2 regions of the Arsenophonus apicola genome follow, and region 2 is predicted to be linked to the other one. Evidence: predicted binding sites of a transcription regulator. Region 2 holds the regulator's gene; the other holds the start of a gene.

Region 1 (8,088 bases), 230 kb from region 2:
CATTTTAAAATTTGAACCCTCTATGTAGGGCAACAATTCCACCAGTCATATTGGTATAGGAAACTTGTTCAAACCCGACTAACTCCATCATTGCTTTTAACGTGTCCTGATCTGGATGCATGCGAATAGATTCAGCTAGATAGCGATAGCTATCGGCATCATTAACTATCATTTGACCAACGCGTGGCAAAATATGAAAAGAGTAGGCATCATAAGCTTTAGTTAATGCGGGTAAAATGGGTTTTGAAAACTCTAATACTAATAAACGACCGCCAGGTTTTAACACCCTAAACATTGATTTAAGTGCTTTATCTTTATCAGTAACATTGCGCAGCCCAAAAGAAATACTAATGCAATCAAAGTAGTTATCAAGGAAAGGCAGTTCTTCAGCATTAGCCTGGACATAATTAACATTACCAACAATACCCCGATCACGGAGCTTTTCTCGCCCCATCTTCAGCATAGAATCATTGATATCAGCAAGAACAACCTCACCTTTTTCGCCAACTATTTTAGCAAATTTAGCTGTCAAGTCGCCAGTCCCACCCGCCAGATCTAAAATATATTGCCCGCGGCGTGCGCCACTAGCTTCTATCGTAAAACGTTTCCAGATTCGATGGATCCCTAATGACATAAGATCGTTCATAAGATCATATTTCGCGGCCACCGAATGAAAAACAGCAGCAACCAAATTCGCTTTCTCATCCTTGGCTACTTTACGAAAGCCAAAATCAGTGGTTTCTTTAATTGGATCTACCATATTCACGCTCATTTAATCATTAAAATAATCGAAAGTGTAATCATGTTTATCGCAAGCACTTATTTACGATCTACCGATTTTTGTTAATTATGATTTAGCAGTTTGTTTGCTAAATTCAGTATCAATCGGACGTTTCACTTCTATTCCCAATTCTTTTAAACTTTCCGCCTGACTAATCAAATTACCTTTTCCTTCCGCTAATTTTTTGATCGCCGATTGATAATTCAGCTGTGCTTTGCTCAAACTCTGACCCAAAACCTGTATATCATCGACAAATAATCGCATTTTGTCATACATTCTAGCGGCACGCTCAGCAATGACTTGCGCATTTTGACTCTGTCGTTCATAGCGCCACAAATTATTAATAGTGCGTACTGCCACCAATAAGGTTGAAGGACAAACCAGTAAAATATTATTTCTCAACCCTTCGTCAATCAGGTCAGGGGCTTCACGTAAAGCAATCAAATAAGCGGGTTCGAGTGGAATAAACATTAATACATAATCTAGCGATCTTAATCCATTTAATTGATGATAATCTTTTCGTCCAAGCTCTTTTATATGGTTACGCACAGAATTAACATGCCCCCGCAATGCCGTAGCTCGCTGCTGCTCATCTTCACTATTAAAATAGTGCTCATAAGCTGTCAGAGACATTTTAGCGTCGATTACAACATCTTTACCTTGTGGTAAACGAATAATCACATCCGGCTGATAACGGCTATTGGAGGTATTGATACTGACTTGAGTTTCAAATTCATGCCCCTGCCTTAGCCCAGAAGCCTCCAATATGCGAGAAAGAATTGTCTCTCCCCAATTGCCCTGAATTTTATTATCCCCTTTTAGCGCTTTAGTCAGATTAATCGTTTCTTTTGCCATCTCTGCATTTAACTGCTGAAGCTGACGAATTTCATGCGCTAGGGTATGACGCTCACGCGCTTCCTGACTAAAACTTTCATGTACCTGACGGCGAAAACCGTCCAGTTGTTCACGGAAAGGTGTTAATAGTGCAATTAAACTCTGACGGTTCTGCTCAGAAGCGCGACGTTCATTCTGTTCAAAAATACGATTGGCTAAATTCTCAAATTGAACATTTAACCGCTGCTCACTATTAAGTAACAGCCGCTGTTTCTCTTCAAAAGCCAGTCGTGTCTCTTCAAGCCGTGTCATCACTTCACGTAATTCAACTTCTTGATTACGATTAATTTCCCTTTGTGATCTCAATTCTTGCTCACGTTGTTCACACTCAATTTTCCAATATTCGAGGTGGGCGATTTTTTCCTCATAGCAAGCCTGAATACTATAAAAGTCGCGCAATTCCGACTCTTTTTTATTCATTTTCTGCGCAATAACTAGCCAGATCAAACTGCCACCAAAGAGTGTGCCGGTAAGAAATCCAATAATTGCATATAATAACTGAATATCCACCTGGGTTTCCTTAAAATAGTCTTTATTTTATAAAGTAACTTAGTGGTCTACTGTATAAATGTCCAGAATAAAATTTGCTTATTTTGGTCAACCAACTGCGTGAGGCTGAAATTTAACGACTGTTTTACCCCATCCACTGAGCAAGCCAAGATAAACCAAATGCCCCTGGCGCTAAAATAGCAAATGCCCAGATCATGGCAGAAAGTAAATTAGCCAGCTGAAAATAATGTTTAGGCATAGCACAAATACCTGCTACTAAGGGAATTACCGCCCTTAAGGGGCCTAGAAAACGGCCAAGAAAAACACTCCATACTCCCCAACGGTCAAAAAAACGATGACCCCGATCGAGCACTTCAGGACGACGAGAAATTGGCCACATATGGCGTACACTGTTCTTATAATGAAAACCAAACCAATAAGACAACCAATCACCCAAAAAAGCACCACAAGCGGCAGCAAACCATATCGGTAAAAAAGCAAGTCCATTATCACCAATTAATGCACCTAAACCAAGCAAAATTACTGTTGCTGGTAACAATAGAGAAATAAAGGCTAACGATTCGCCAAAAGCTAATATAAAAACAATAATAATAGCTAATATTTGATGATGACGGGAAAATTCGGTAATAACATTAATAATCTCAGACAAAGTCAATTTATTATTCCTATTACAGTTAATCCTTCGTTATTATGTCGGCAATAATGTAAATTATTGTCAGCTTGAAATATAATAATGCGACAAGTTTAACTTATAAAATGATAAATTTAAGTTATTTTATTCTATGCTATTATCCGCCAGTTAACATTAATTGGTTTACTAAAAAAAACGAAATAAGAAAATTAGCCGTTAATTGATCAAAATAAAGCTTATTGAATACCTACGATAATAAAAAATAAAACGAATATTACTTAAGACGAATAAAAACCGCGATTAAATAAAAATATATAATAAAATAAATTTATCCTAATTTTATAAAAATAACAAAAAGTTATACTCGTTTTATCAAATAAAGTAGCAAAACAGGTAGTATTTATTAATTCAATAACCGGCGCACCGCATCAACAACGATCCCTAAAACATTTCCTTCAGTTTGGCGTAATAAAATTTCATCAGGCGTTTCTTGTTGTGTCCGGTTAACAATCACACCGGCTATCATACCTGCTGATAATCCTTGGCTAGAGCACATAGTCAGTAAGGTGGCCGACTCCATTTCATAATTAATCACTCCCATCTTTTGCCATTCTTCCATCGATCCGCGAAATCGACGAACAACCCGACCACTATAAGTATCGTAACGTTCCTGACCAGGATAAAAAGTATCTGAAGAAGCGGTAATACCAACATGGGTTGTGATCCCTGCTGCTTTAGCAGCTTCATAAAGCGCATTGGTACAATTAAAATCCGCTACGGCAGGGTATTCTAAAGGGGCAAAATGTAAGCTGGCACCATCTAGGCGTACCGCGCCAGTTGTAATGAGTACATCCCCTACATTGATATTTTTTTGAATGGCGCCGGTAGTGCCGATACGAAGAAAAGTACGTATTCCTAATTGCGCCAATTCTTCAACGGCAATTGAAGTAGAGGGGCCACCAATGCCGGTTGAACAAATAATAATTGGTTTACCATTAAGTTCAGCACGCCAGGAGGTAAATTCACGTAGCGATGCCAGATATACCGGATTATCCATTAATTTGGCAATCCTTTCTACCCGATTTGGATCGCCGGGTACAATAGCAATTGTTGCACCTTGTAAATCATTTTTAGTGAGTCCTAAATGAAAAACATCAGACATAATTACACCATATTGTATTTTTAATTTATTTAATCCATTAATTTAATAATAAAATGATCAGTTTTTAATGATAAGGATCATTTAAAACAAAAAAGAAAAGCGGCTTTTACTTAAAAATATGATCAAATTATTTATGCTAATTTGATCATATCGTATTTTTAATAAATAAAAATCACTTGATTAAATAAAAGGATCTGGTAAATCTTTTAGGCTTTTATTGTATTTTTAGCTTATCACTCACTATTATTAACGTAAGACTAGCAAAAATTTTAATAATTTCTAACCTTGTTAAATTTAAAGGTTGGAAGATACGAATCGTTTAACCAATTTTTATGTTGCAAGGGGGTTATCATGGGATTTTTAGATCAACTTACCAGTATGGTTGGTGGTGAAAAATTTAATCAATATAAAAATATTTTAAGCTGGATTGAAACACAAGGTGGCATACGTGGCTTAATTGAGAAATTTGAACAACAAGGATTTGGTGGAATTATTCAATCCTGGATAGGTTCAGGTGAGAACTTACCCGTAAGTATGGAGCAAATTAGCTCAATATTTGGCGCAAGTAATATTTCTACCCTCGCCAGTAAAGTCGGTTTAAATTCAGAACAAACTTCTTCCTTAATTGCTGAGTATTTGCCTAAATTAGTTAATACAGCAACCCCGGATGGCAAAATACCGGAAAAATTAGATTTAACGTCGATTGGTATGAAATTACTAAAAGATAAATTTTTTGGTGGTTAATCATTATTGCCCATCGCTGTTAGATGGGCAAATTTCATTTAAAAGCTAGTGCTAATTTCCGCCTGGCTGGATCCAATCGTTAGCACTTAATTTACCTTGCGTAAAGTCGATCGATAGAGCCAATGTCGATGCACCCAAAGTGATAACAATAGTAAACTACTACCTAAAATAAAGCTAAGCCAATTGGGATGTTGCTGCCAAATGACAAAATTAACCAATAAGCCGGCTGGTACCAACATATTATTCATAATGGCCAAAGTGCCAGCATCTACCTGTGTCGCACCATAATTCCACATAAAATAGCCAATACCGGAAGCGCCCACCCCCAACCAAATTAAAACGCCCCACTGTATTTTTGTCATGGGTAATTTACTTACATCACCAAATATCATCCAACCGAATAATGCCACCATACAGGCGCCGATATAGAACCATGAAAAGGCTTGCCGCTGTGGGATTGGATAAATTTCCATTATTCTTTTGTAACCAACTTGGCCAATTGCAAAGAAAATATTCGCCAACTGCACATAAAGTAACCCTAGCCAAAAAGATCCACTCAAATGATCATAGCGAATGATAGCGGCACCTATCACTGCCAACATTGCACTAAACAAGTATCCCCAGCGTAAATGTTGTCTTACCAATAGATCATAAAATAACGTTATATAAAGCGGGGTCAACACGGTAAAGAGTAAAAATTCGACTACGCTAAGATAGTTATATGCTTGAAAAACAAATAGATACATAATGCCTAGCTGAAAAGCACCCACTAGCATATAAAGTAAAATAATTTTCAATGACAAGCCACGCCAGCGTAGAAAAGGTAAAAAAACTAGCGCCGCCAGCGCAATACGAACTAAAACGGCAAACCAACTATCAACCTGGCCAGCTAAATATTCACCAATTAAACTAAAAGATGCTGCCCATAGCAGCGTCGTAATAACTAGCAATCCCATGGTTTGTCTCTTAGTAGATTAATGTTCTTTATCAATCAATAAAGCTTCCATCAAATCAAGATCTAATAATAGCGTTCGCATGGTTTCATTGCTGATCTCTTTCGTTGCACGTAAGTGATATAGCTCTGCCCGCTCGGCGCGTAACGCCGTTAAACGAAAACGACGCTCTAAATCTTCTATCAGCAAATTATGTTCCATCTCATCCTGACCCGCAGTTCTACGGCGAAGATAACCTGTCACACGGGAAGCAACTTCACTTATAACTTCAGGATCTAACGCTTCTTGTGCATCGGCCGAAAGGCGCTCTTCCATTTTATTTAAGCTCACAATAGCCACTTCTGCCATCGCCGCTTTTGCCATTCGCATCTCATTAATATCTGCCAGTTTGTCACCCACTTTAAAATTATGCAATAAAAGCGGCAAAGCAAGCACGCCAATAAAAATCGATAGCATGATCACCCCTGTCGCAATAAAAACTAACTGATAGCGAGCCGGAAAAGGCGTACCATCGGTAAGGAATAACGGTATGGAAAGGACACCAGCCAAGGTGATCGCGCCACGTACTCCAGCAAAGGAAGCTAACCACAATTCACGATAGGTGTAAGACGCAAATTGTAACGGCCGTTTTTTTAATAGCAGCCGGCTAAAACGCTTCATCAACCATAACCAACTAAACCTTAACAATAATAAAGCAGTATAAATAATCAAAACAGCGACAAATAGCATCCAAGTTTCAACACTAGGATCAAGCTCAGCTTGAATAACAGAAGTTTCCCATATACCTGGTAACTGTAAGCCAAGCATGATAAAAACTAAGCCATTAAAAACAAACTCCAGCATCGACCAGACATTATCCGATCTCAACCGCATCGCTAGTGGTGCATTGCGAATAACACCGGCTTTACTGATTGTCATACCGGAAGCGACGGCGGATAAAATACCGGAAAAACCAATATGCTCAGCAATAAGATATGCGGCAAAAGGTAATAGTAACATTAAGATCATTTGGGTTGCCGGATCATCACCACTCCAGCGACTCATAATGCGCAGTGATTTGCTATAGATCCAAGTGACCGCAATACCAATCAACAAACCACCGACTGCGACTTTAAAAAACTCAAGGGTGACACCAGACACAGTAAAAATCATGGTTCCCATAGCAATGGCGACAGCAAATTTTAGTGCCACCAAGCCGGAAGCATCATTCATCAGAGCTTCACCCTCTAATACACTCATCATCCGCTTCGGTATTCGATCTCTACCAACAATCGAGGAGAGTGCCACTGCATCAGTTGGTGAAAGAACGGCTGCCAAAGCAAAAGCCGCAATAAGCGGAATACTTGGTAATAGCCAATAGATCACATAACCTATTCCTACTACTGTTACTAAAACTAAGCCTAACACTAAGATAAAAATTTCACGTCCATTTTGGAAAAATTCACGCGTTGGGGTTTTCCAACCATCAACAAATAATAACGGCGGGATCAATAGAACGAGAAAAAGCTCTGGGTCAAAATCAACATGCAAACCAAAATGCGGCCAAGCTAACAATGCTCCTATCGCAATTTGCATAATCGGCAGCGGTATACGAAACGGAATAACTTTTGTAATGACACCTGATACTGAAACCACCAAAATTAAAATCAGGATGGTAAAAAATATTTTCATATTATCCTTACTGATAAGTCTGAGTTATAAGCCGAGCAAAGTATTATTATGCTTAACAGATATTAATAGAAAATAAGACTATGCTATCAAAAAAAGAGCTAGCCAACCGCAAAACGACTATATTTCGCCATATTCTATCCTTAACAACAAACTATCATTGGCAATATTTTTGACTTTAAGATTAATCGTATCAGTGAACTTTATGTTCCATTTCACTGAGTAATTAACATCAACGTCTATAAACTTAAATAGCTAAACCACTCATGTAAAAAGCGACTAAGATTATTGCGATTAGAACGGTACCCATATTTAATTTACGCCACTCTCCGGCGCAGAAACGGCCAATCACTAAGCCAGCAAAGCCAATCATGATACCAGTGACAATATTACAGGTTAAGACAATGAATACTGCACAAAGTAAACCGGCAATAGCATCAATAAAGTCATTAAAATCCAGTTGGGCAACATTACTCAACATTAACAAACCGACGTACATCAATGCTGGAGCTGTCGCATATGACGGCACTAAATAAGATAAGGGCGATAAAAATAAAATTAACAAAAATAGCAAGCCAACCACTACTGCAGTTAATCCGGTTTTGCCACCCGCAGCGGTGCCCGCTGCCGATTCAATATAAACTGCTGCGGGTGAAGCGCCAATGACACCAGCAAAAATACTACTCACTGAATCGGCGGTTAACGCCTTACCTCCATCAATAATTTGACCATTTTTGTCCAATAG
Region 2 (8,088 bases):
TTTCATGGAGTATTCGTCCAAACATGGTTCCCAATGCCACAACAATTGCTAAGAATCCTAATGTTCCTGCCATACCTTCTTGCATTGTTTCTATAATTTTTTTAACCGGCATGCCAGAAAACAGTCCCGCTAAAATAGAAACTACCATCAATGCAATGAAAGCGTGTAATCTTGCATACATAACCAGAAACAACAATAAAAAGACTGCACCTGCTGCAGTCAAGGTCAATATCAGCATATTGAATGTTTCAGGAATAGGCGTGTTCATCTATTTTCCTTAGTAATAATTTCATCAATTAATTTTACTGTATTATCAATAACCTCAATTAATGGTGGCTTAATATCGATGACATACACATCTTTTTCATCATTACTGGGTACTTCCAAAGTGTCAAACTGCGAGACCAACATATTTGGTTTGAAAAAATGATTTTTACGCTTTTTTAATCGGCCTTCTATTAACTTAAAGTCTCCTTCAAGATAAAGGAATGACAGATGTTGATTTCCATCTCTTAAAATATCTCGATATTTTTTTTTCAAAGCGGAACAAACAATTAAAGAAACACTATTTGTTCTTTGCATAGCAAAAATAGCATCATTCAATGCTTTAAGCCAAGGCAGTCGATCAGAATCATTCAAAGCATGGCCAGCCGACATCTTTTCAATATTGGCACGTGGATGCAAAAAATCACCATCTAAAAACGCAGCTCCTGTTTTCTGAGCGATCCCACTCGCAACTGCAGATTTACCACTACCAGATACCCCCATCAGTATAAAAACATGGTGTATTTTTTTGGTATCACTCATTAAAAACTCCGTTAAAAATCAGGCAATATATAAAATCTTACTGATAATTATCAGTTATAAAAAAATAATATAATAGATTTGTGATAGGAATCTCAGTAAAGAGGCGGATCTGAGCACAAGTAAAACTCGTTATCGGTTTTATAGCTCTTAATATAACCAGCAATAATTAATATTAGTTCCGTTAGCTCGTTGAAATTAATCATTTTAATTACGATTGACTATATGTGCTATTTTCCAATTTAGTATCTATTTATAACAATAGAAAATAAAAAAACATTATTAGAAAATAGTAAAAGATATTATTTATTTTAGAACTATGGTAGATATCAAAAAGTATAAATATGATAATATCATTATTATAATGATCTTCACCTTAGGATAATTCATGACAAAGCAAGATCAGGAAAAAATACTGTCCCAAGCTAAGAAAATATGCCAAGCGCGTAACGTACGTTTAACGCCACAAAGAGAAGAGGTATTGCGCCTTGTAGCAGCTCAACCTTGTGCTATTAGTGCTTATGATTTGCTTGACCTACTTAGAATTTCTGAACCTCAAGCTAAACCACCAACCATATATCGTGGCCTAGAATTTCTCTTAGAACAAGGATTTATTCACAAAATAGAATCAACAAATAGTTATGTTATTTGTCATCATTTTGAGGATCCTAAACATACTTCAGTTATGTTAATTTGTGACAGTTGCGGCAGTGTCGCCGAAAGTAATGGTCAAACAGTAGAAACCGCTATTATAAAATTAGCCAAACAGACTGGTTTTCAGTTATCTCATACCGTTGTTGAAAGCCATGGACTATGCTCGCCTTGCTACAAAATCGAGAAAAAATCCTGTTAAAACTATGCATTATTAAGGTTAAATAGAGATACAAAGGCCAGGCGTATGAACAATCGGCCTTTATTAAAAAATCAATAAAAATTTAAAATATCTTACTTAATACTTATTAGTTATAAATCAAACAAACTAGAAAATAATAATATTTTTTTCAATAAATTAAACTGAATTAACTTAAAAAATTAATTAGATATAAAATGACTAAAAATTTGACTAAAATGAATCACTACTACGAATAATACCAACAGCGAGTCCTTCAATAGTTAAGTTTTGTGTCCGCAAATCCACAATAATTGGCTCAAATTCAGGATTTTCAGCAATTAATTCAACTTTACTACCCGCTTGCTTGAAACGTTTAACCGTCACTTCATCATCAATACGTGCAACAACAATTTGCCCATTATGTACCTGTTGTGTTTTGTGTACAGCAAGTAAATCACCATCCATAATTCCGATATTTTTCATGGACATACCATTAACACGCAATAAAAAATCAGCACTAGGTCTAAAAATAGTAGCATCAATCCGATAATGGCTTTCGATATGTTCTTGGGCAAGTAATGGTTCTCCTGCCGCCACCCGACCAATAAGTGGTAACCATTCATCCTCATTTTCTTCTTGTAGTAGCCGGATACCGCGAGAAGCACCGGAAACAATTTCGATCACGCCTTTACGTGCCAAAGCCTTTAAATGTTCCTCTGCTGCATTTGGTGAACGAAAACCTAAACTTGTTGCAATTTCAGCGCGTGTGGGAGGCATACCCGTTTGCGAAATGTGTTCACGCACCAGATCATAGACCTGCTGCTGCCTCAACGTTAATTCTTTCATTTCGCCCCCTATTTATTTGCATTCGCACATTGTCACTGTAAGTATATACAGTTATATCAAGATTTTAAACTGAAAAATGTGTAAAACCCTATTTTTTATAACTAGCTCACGAAATAATGATTACTGATCACAATTGCCCAAATAAAAATAGCTAACCAAATTGAAATAAAAACAGCCGCTGAGCCCATATCTTTTGCCTTACCAGAAAGTTCATGTAATTCTGTACCAATTCTATCAACCACTGCTTCAATCGCACTATTTAATAATTCAACAATAGCTATTAATACCACTGAACTTATAAGTAGTAACCGTTCAATCCATTGTACATCAAGGAAAAAAGCCACACTGATGGCAATAATCACCATAATTGCTTCTTGTCTAAAAGCGGCTTCACTCTTCCAAGTTGACCTTAATCCTTTGAGCGAATAACCGGTTGCTTTAATAATTCGGGTTAGTCCCGTTGTTTGATTTGCCATAAAATTTACTCTCTAGATATAGTTCTATATGGGATTTAGTATAATTATTATCTTTTAAACAGATATTAATTACTATTTCTGATATGCTTGGGTAGGATTCAAATAAGAGGCTATCGCTCATCTATGTCATTTTGGCGTAAAATTTACTACAATCTATTAGATTTACCAATGAAATTATTGGTAAAAAGTAAACTCATACCAGCAGATCCAATTAAAGAATTGCATCTTGATACGACACGTCCTTTTCTATATGTATTACCTTATCATTCTAAAACAGACTTATTGACGTTACGTCAACAATGTTGTTCTATTGGTTTACCTGATCCACTTGATCCGATTGAAATAGACGAAATTAAATTACCTGCCTATGTCTTTATCGATGATGGCCCGCGTGTCTTTCGTTATTATTCGCCAAATCCACGTAAAGATTCCGTAAAAACGTTTACGGCTTATCTTGATCTTCATTGCCATAATCCCGAACTAAACATTCAGATGCTACCCGTATCAGTGATGTTCGGTCGAGCACCTGGTCGAGAAGGCCACTCACCAGCGCCTCCGTTACGTTTACTTAATGGTATTCAAAAATTCTTTGCCGTTATCCGGTTAGGACGTGACAGTTTTGTTCGTTTTTCACCCACTGTCTCTTTGCGCCAAATGGCTGGCGAATATGGTACTGATAAAATTATTGCCAACAAACTTGCTCGAGTCGCCCGCATTCACTATTCACGGCAACGATTGGCAGCAGTTGGCCCCAAACTTCCTGTACGCCACGATCTATTCAATAAGCTGTTAACTTCAAAAGCAATTGAAAAAGCAGTTGAAGATGAGGCTAAAGCAAAAAAAATCTCACTAGATAAGGCAAAACATAATGCGATTGCCATGATGGAAGAAATTGCCGCTAATTTTTCCTATGAAGCGATCCGTATTACTGACCGCGTACTTAGTTGGACATGGAATCGACTTTATCAAGGAATTAATGTGCAACATGCCGAACGTGTACGCCAATTAGCGCAAGATGGCCATGAAATTGTCTATATTCCTTCTCATCGTAGTCACATGGATTATCTATTGCTCTCTTACGTACTTTATCATCAAGGCTTAGTTCCTCCTCATATCGCCGCTGGTATCAATCTTAATTTTTGGCCTGCTGGCCCAATTTTTCGTCACTTAGGTGCTTTTTTCATTCGCCGCTCCTTCAAGGGCAATAAACTTTACTCCACCATATTTCGTGAGTATCTCAGTGAACTGTTTGCTCGTGGTTATTCAATTGAATATTTTGTCGAAGGCGGCCGCTCTCGAACAGGCCGACTACTGGAACCAAAAACTGGCACGCTGTCAATGACCCTACAAGCAATGCTACGAGGTGATTCACGTCCAATTACCATTGTCCCTATTTACATTGGCTATGAGCATGTATTAGAGGTTGCTACCTACGCTAAGGAACTAAAAGGGGCAGCAAAAGAGAAAGAAGGATTTTTTTCAATGTTAAGAGGTTTACGCAAATTGCGTAAACTAGGACAAGGTTATGTTAATTTTGGTCAACCGATTGCGCTAACACAATATTTGAATAAACATGTTCCAGAGTGGCGTCAATCTATTGATGCCATTGAGCCCCAACGTCCAACATGGCTAAATTTAACCGTGACTCGGCTAGCTCATAAAATTATGGTTAGAATTAACAACGCCGCTGCCGCTAATGCGGTAAATTTATGTTCAACGGTGTTGTTAGCCTCACGCCAGCGTGCATTAACCCGAGAACAACTGATTGAACAAATAGAATGTTACCTTCAACTATTAAGAAATGTGCCTTATAGTGGTGATAGCACGACACCAAATAAAACTGCCGAGCAGCTATTAGAAGACGCATTGCAATTGGATAAGTTTGAAGTCGAACATGACAGTATGGGTGATATTGTCGTATTACCACGTGAAAATGCAGTATTGATGACCTATTATCGAAACAATATTATGCATTTACTAGTTTTGCCTTCCTTAGTAGCCAATATCGTATTGCATAATGAAAATGTTCAACGTCAGGAAATTGGTTATCAAGTTGCACTCATCTATCCATTCTTAAAAGCAGAACTCTTCATGCGATATAGCATTGAAGAATTGCCTGAATCTATCGATATTCTGTTGGATGAATTGGCACGCCAACAACTAATACTATTAACAGCAGAAGGTTTTGTAACTATCAATCCAGCTCGTATTCGCCCTCTTCAGCTTTTAGCTGCTGGTATTAAAGAAACGCTACAGCGCTATGCAATTACACTTTCGCTACTCAGTACCATACCTGAAATTAGCCGAGGAATACTAGAAAAAGAGAGCCGTATTCTCGCTCAACGTCTGTCTGTACTGCATGGTATCAACGCCCCAGAATTCTTTGATAAAGCTGTTTTTTCCACACTGGTAAATACATTAAAACAGGAAGGTTATATTAATAGAGAAGGTGATGCGATTATCAGCGCAAATGTACAACGACTTTATCGTATTATCGCTAAGTTAATATCTCCTGAGGTTTGTTTAACCATTGAAGGAGTCAAACACGTTACTCATGAGCCATTGCCTGAATAAATCATCTTTATATCAATATAGTAACGTAAAACGATTTAGACTGAAATCGCCCAAAACCACACTCAGGATAATCACTTGAGATTATCCTTTTTTTAATTAAAAATAATTTAATAAGATACCAATAAATAATACCAACCCCACATAATTGTTATTCATAAATGCTTTAAAACATAATGCTGGTTGACGATTGGCAATGAGTTTTTGTTGATGGATAAATAAGCCTACTACGAATATCAAACTAGCAAAATAAGGCACCCCCAAATCTAGCTGTTGCCCTATATAAAATAACAGCAAAACCATAGCTAATTGTAAAATACCAATAATCAATTTATCAAAATGAGCAAAAATAATTGCGGTTGATTTTATTCCAATTTTAATATCATCACTACGATCAACCATGGCATACTGGGTATCATAAACAATAGACCAAATGATATTAACCAGAAATAATAACCAACACTCCAAAGGTAAGGACTCACTAACTGCTGCATACGCCATTGGAATTGACCAACCAAACGCAGCACCCAGAACAATCTGTGGAAAATGGCTAAATCGTTTGATAAATGGATAAATCCAAGCTAATAATAACCCAATCACCGATAACCAAATAGCCATTTGATTTAAGGCCAACACTAATATAAATGCGATAATAACCAATGAGAAAAATAGCGTCTTAGCTTCTTTTTCTGTTACCTCACCATTTGGCAGAGGGCGCTCTCGGGTTCTGGCAACATATCCATCAAATTTTCTATCCGCAAAATCATTAATAACACAACCAGCGGCACGCATTAAAAAGACACCCACAGTAAAAACCAACAAAATAAAAAGATCTGGTAACCCTCGGCTTGCTAACCATAATGCCCAATAAGTAGGCCATAGTAATAGTAAAATACCTATCGGTTTATCAATACGCATTAAGCGAAAATAGGCTCGCCATTTATTCAATTTCAACGTCGTTTGCCCTGCCAATCTATTTATCTCCTTATTATTTTGTATAGATAGGTGAATCTGGCAAAAAAAGTTCAGTTAATAGTAAAGGCTTAGCCGATAATCTTAATAACGAACGCCTTACCCAACAATTATTCTGTATGCCTAAATTAATATAATCACGAGTTAAATTATTTCTACTAAACAAATGGTGTCCTAATGGCACATTGCCTAAATTTATTAACTCACATTCAGGACCCGTCAATGTCTCTTCTGGGATCACTGTCCGCCCATATAACCATGGGCAACCATCACCAAAAAGTACGACTTCACGTAACCAATAGCGCTGGCTATTAGGCAAAAGTTGAGCTTCTTCGTCCTGACTATCTAATAAAATAAAACCTTCTTGATAAGGTTTTACCGTGACGTGCTGACAATAGCGAGCAAGACGCTGAGTCATTGAACCTAATTCGGTTAACCAATTATATATTGGATCCGGTACGTTAATTTCTTGTGCAGAAAACCAATTAATCGATTGATTGCAAAAAAGTGACTGATTTTTTATATGGCTTATTTTTACAGCTACGCCCATAGAATACTTCTCTCATTCTATCTGGAAATTTAAAATAGAAGATATCATGTTAATAATGAATGAAATGATAGGATCTACTAATTTATATAAAAAGTTATCCCTGATTGCAAAATTTTTATTAATTTTGCAATCTTTATATTAGCAAGAAGTGATCTATCTGGCAGTTTATTTACTATAACCAAAACCTGCTGTTACAGACTTTGGTAAAAAATTATTGGCGCCAAGCTTTAAAACAATTAATCAATCCATTGGTAGAGGTGTCATGACTATCAATTTTAGCCTGAGTTGCCAACTCAGGTAGAATACGACCGGCTAATTGCTTACCAAGTTCGACACCCCATTGGTCAAAACTAAAAATATTCAATATAGCACCTTGCACAAAGATCTTGTGTTCATACATTGCAATCAAAGCACCTAATGTATAAGGCGTAATTTGATTAACGAGGATAGAGTTAGTGGGACGATTACCTTGGAAAACTTTATAAAGCGCAACATAGCCCATTTTAGCCGGATCTTGGCCGGCAGCTTTAAATTCTTCGTCCACTTCAAGCCGATTTTTGCCAAATGCTAACGCTTCTGTTTGAGCAAAAAAATTAGACATTAATTTGTTATGGTGATCACTTAATGGATTATGACTAATAGCAGGTGCAATGAAATCACAAGGAATAAGTTTTGTACCTTGATGGATCAACTGATAAAACGCATGCTGACCATTAGTTCCTGGTTCACCCCAAATAATAGGCCCCGTTTGATAACTCACTTTTTCGCCATTACGATCTACATATTTACCATTTGATTCCATATTGCCTTGTTGAAAATAAGCGGCAAATCGATGTAAATATTGATCATAAGGTAAAATGGCCTCGGTCTCTGTAGCAAAAAAATTATTATACCAAATACCAATTAACGCTAATATTACTGGAATATTATGCTCAAAAGCCGTCTCAGCAAAATGGCGATCCATTGCATGAGCGCCACTTAGTAATTGCTCAAAATTATTAAATCCGATGGAAAGAACAATCGAGAGACCAATAGCA

Evidence for each region. The regulator LexA, encoded in region 2, represses DNA repair genes until DNA is damaged. The targets are predictions, from matches to a motif close to TNCTGTATGTACATACAGNA.
Region 1: rmuC (DNA recombination protein RmuC) is a predicted target of LexA. The motif match lies at 2,234-2,253, and genes of this name have one in related genera.

What each region holds. Positions count from the first base shown of each region.
Region 1 covers NZ_CP084222.1:2,788,442-2,796,529, forward strand. Annotated here, with positions in the region: gene LDL57_RS13230 (ubiquinone biosynthesis accessory factor UbiJ) at 1-3, opposite strand, end outside; gene ubiE (bifunctional demethylmenaquinone methyltransferase/2-methoxy-6-polyprenyl-1,4-benzoquinol methylase UbiE) at 5-760, opposite strand; gene rmuC (DNA recombination protein RmuC) at 848-2,185, opposite strand; gene LDL57_RS13245 (DedA family protein) at 2,310-2,840, opposite strand; gene udp (uridine phosphorylase) at 3,220-3,978, opposite strand; gene LDL57_RS13255 (YidB family protein) at 4,330-4,722, shown strand; gene LDL57_RS13260 (carboxylate/amino acid/amine transporter) at 4,809-5,678, opposite strand; gene LDL57_RS13265 (Na+/H+ antiporter) at 5,697-7,346, opposite strand; gene LDL57_RS13270 (NCS2 family permease) at 7,591-8,088, opposite strand, start outside.
Region 2 covers NZ_CP084222.1:3,017,367-3,025,454, forward strand. Annotated here, with positions in the region: gene gntU (gluconate transporter) at 1-268, opposite strand, end outside; gene gntK (gluconokinase) at 265-807, opposite strand; gene zur (zinc uptake transcriptional repressor Zur) at 1,193-1,657, shown strand; gene lexA (transcriptional repressor LexA) at 1,868-2,482, opposite strand; gene LDL57_RS14290 (diacylglycerol kinase) at 2,584-2,958, opposite strand; gene plsB (glycerol-3-phosphate 1-O-acyltransferase PlsB) at 3,082-5,532, shown strand; gene ubiA (4-hydroxybenzoate octaprenyltransferase) at 5,629-6,447, opposite strand; gene ubiC (chorismate lyase) at 6,518-7,051, opposite strand; gene pgi (glucose-6-phosphate isomerase) at 7,263-8,088, opposite strand, start outside.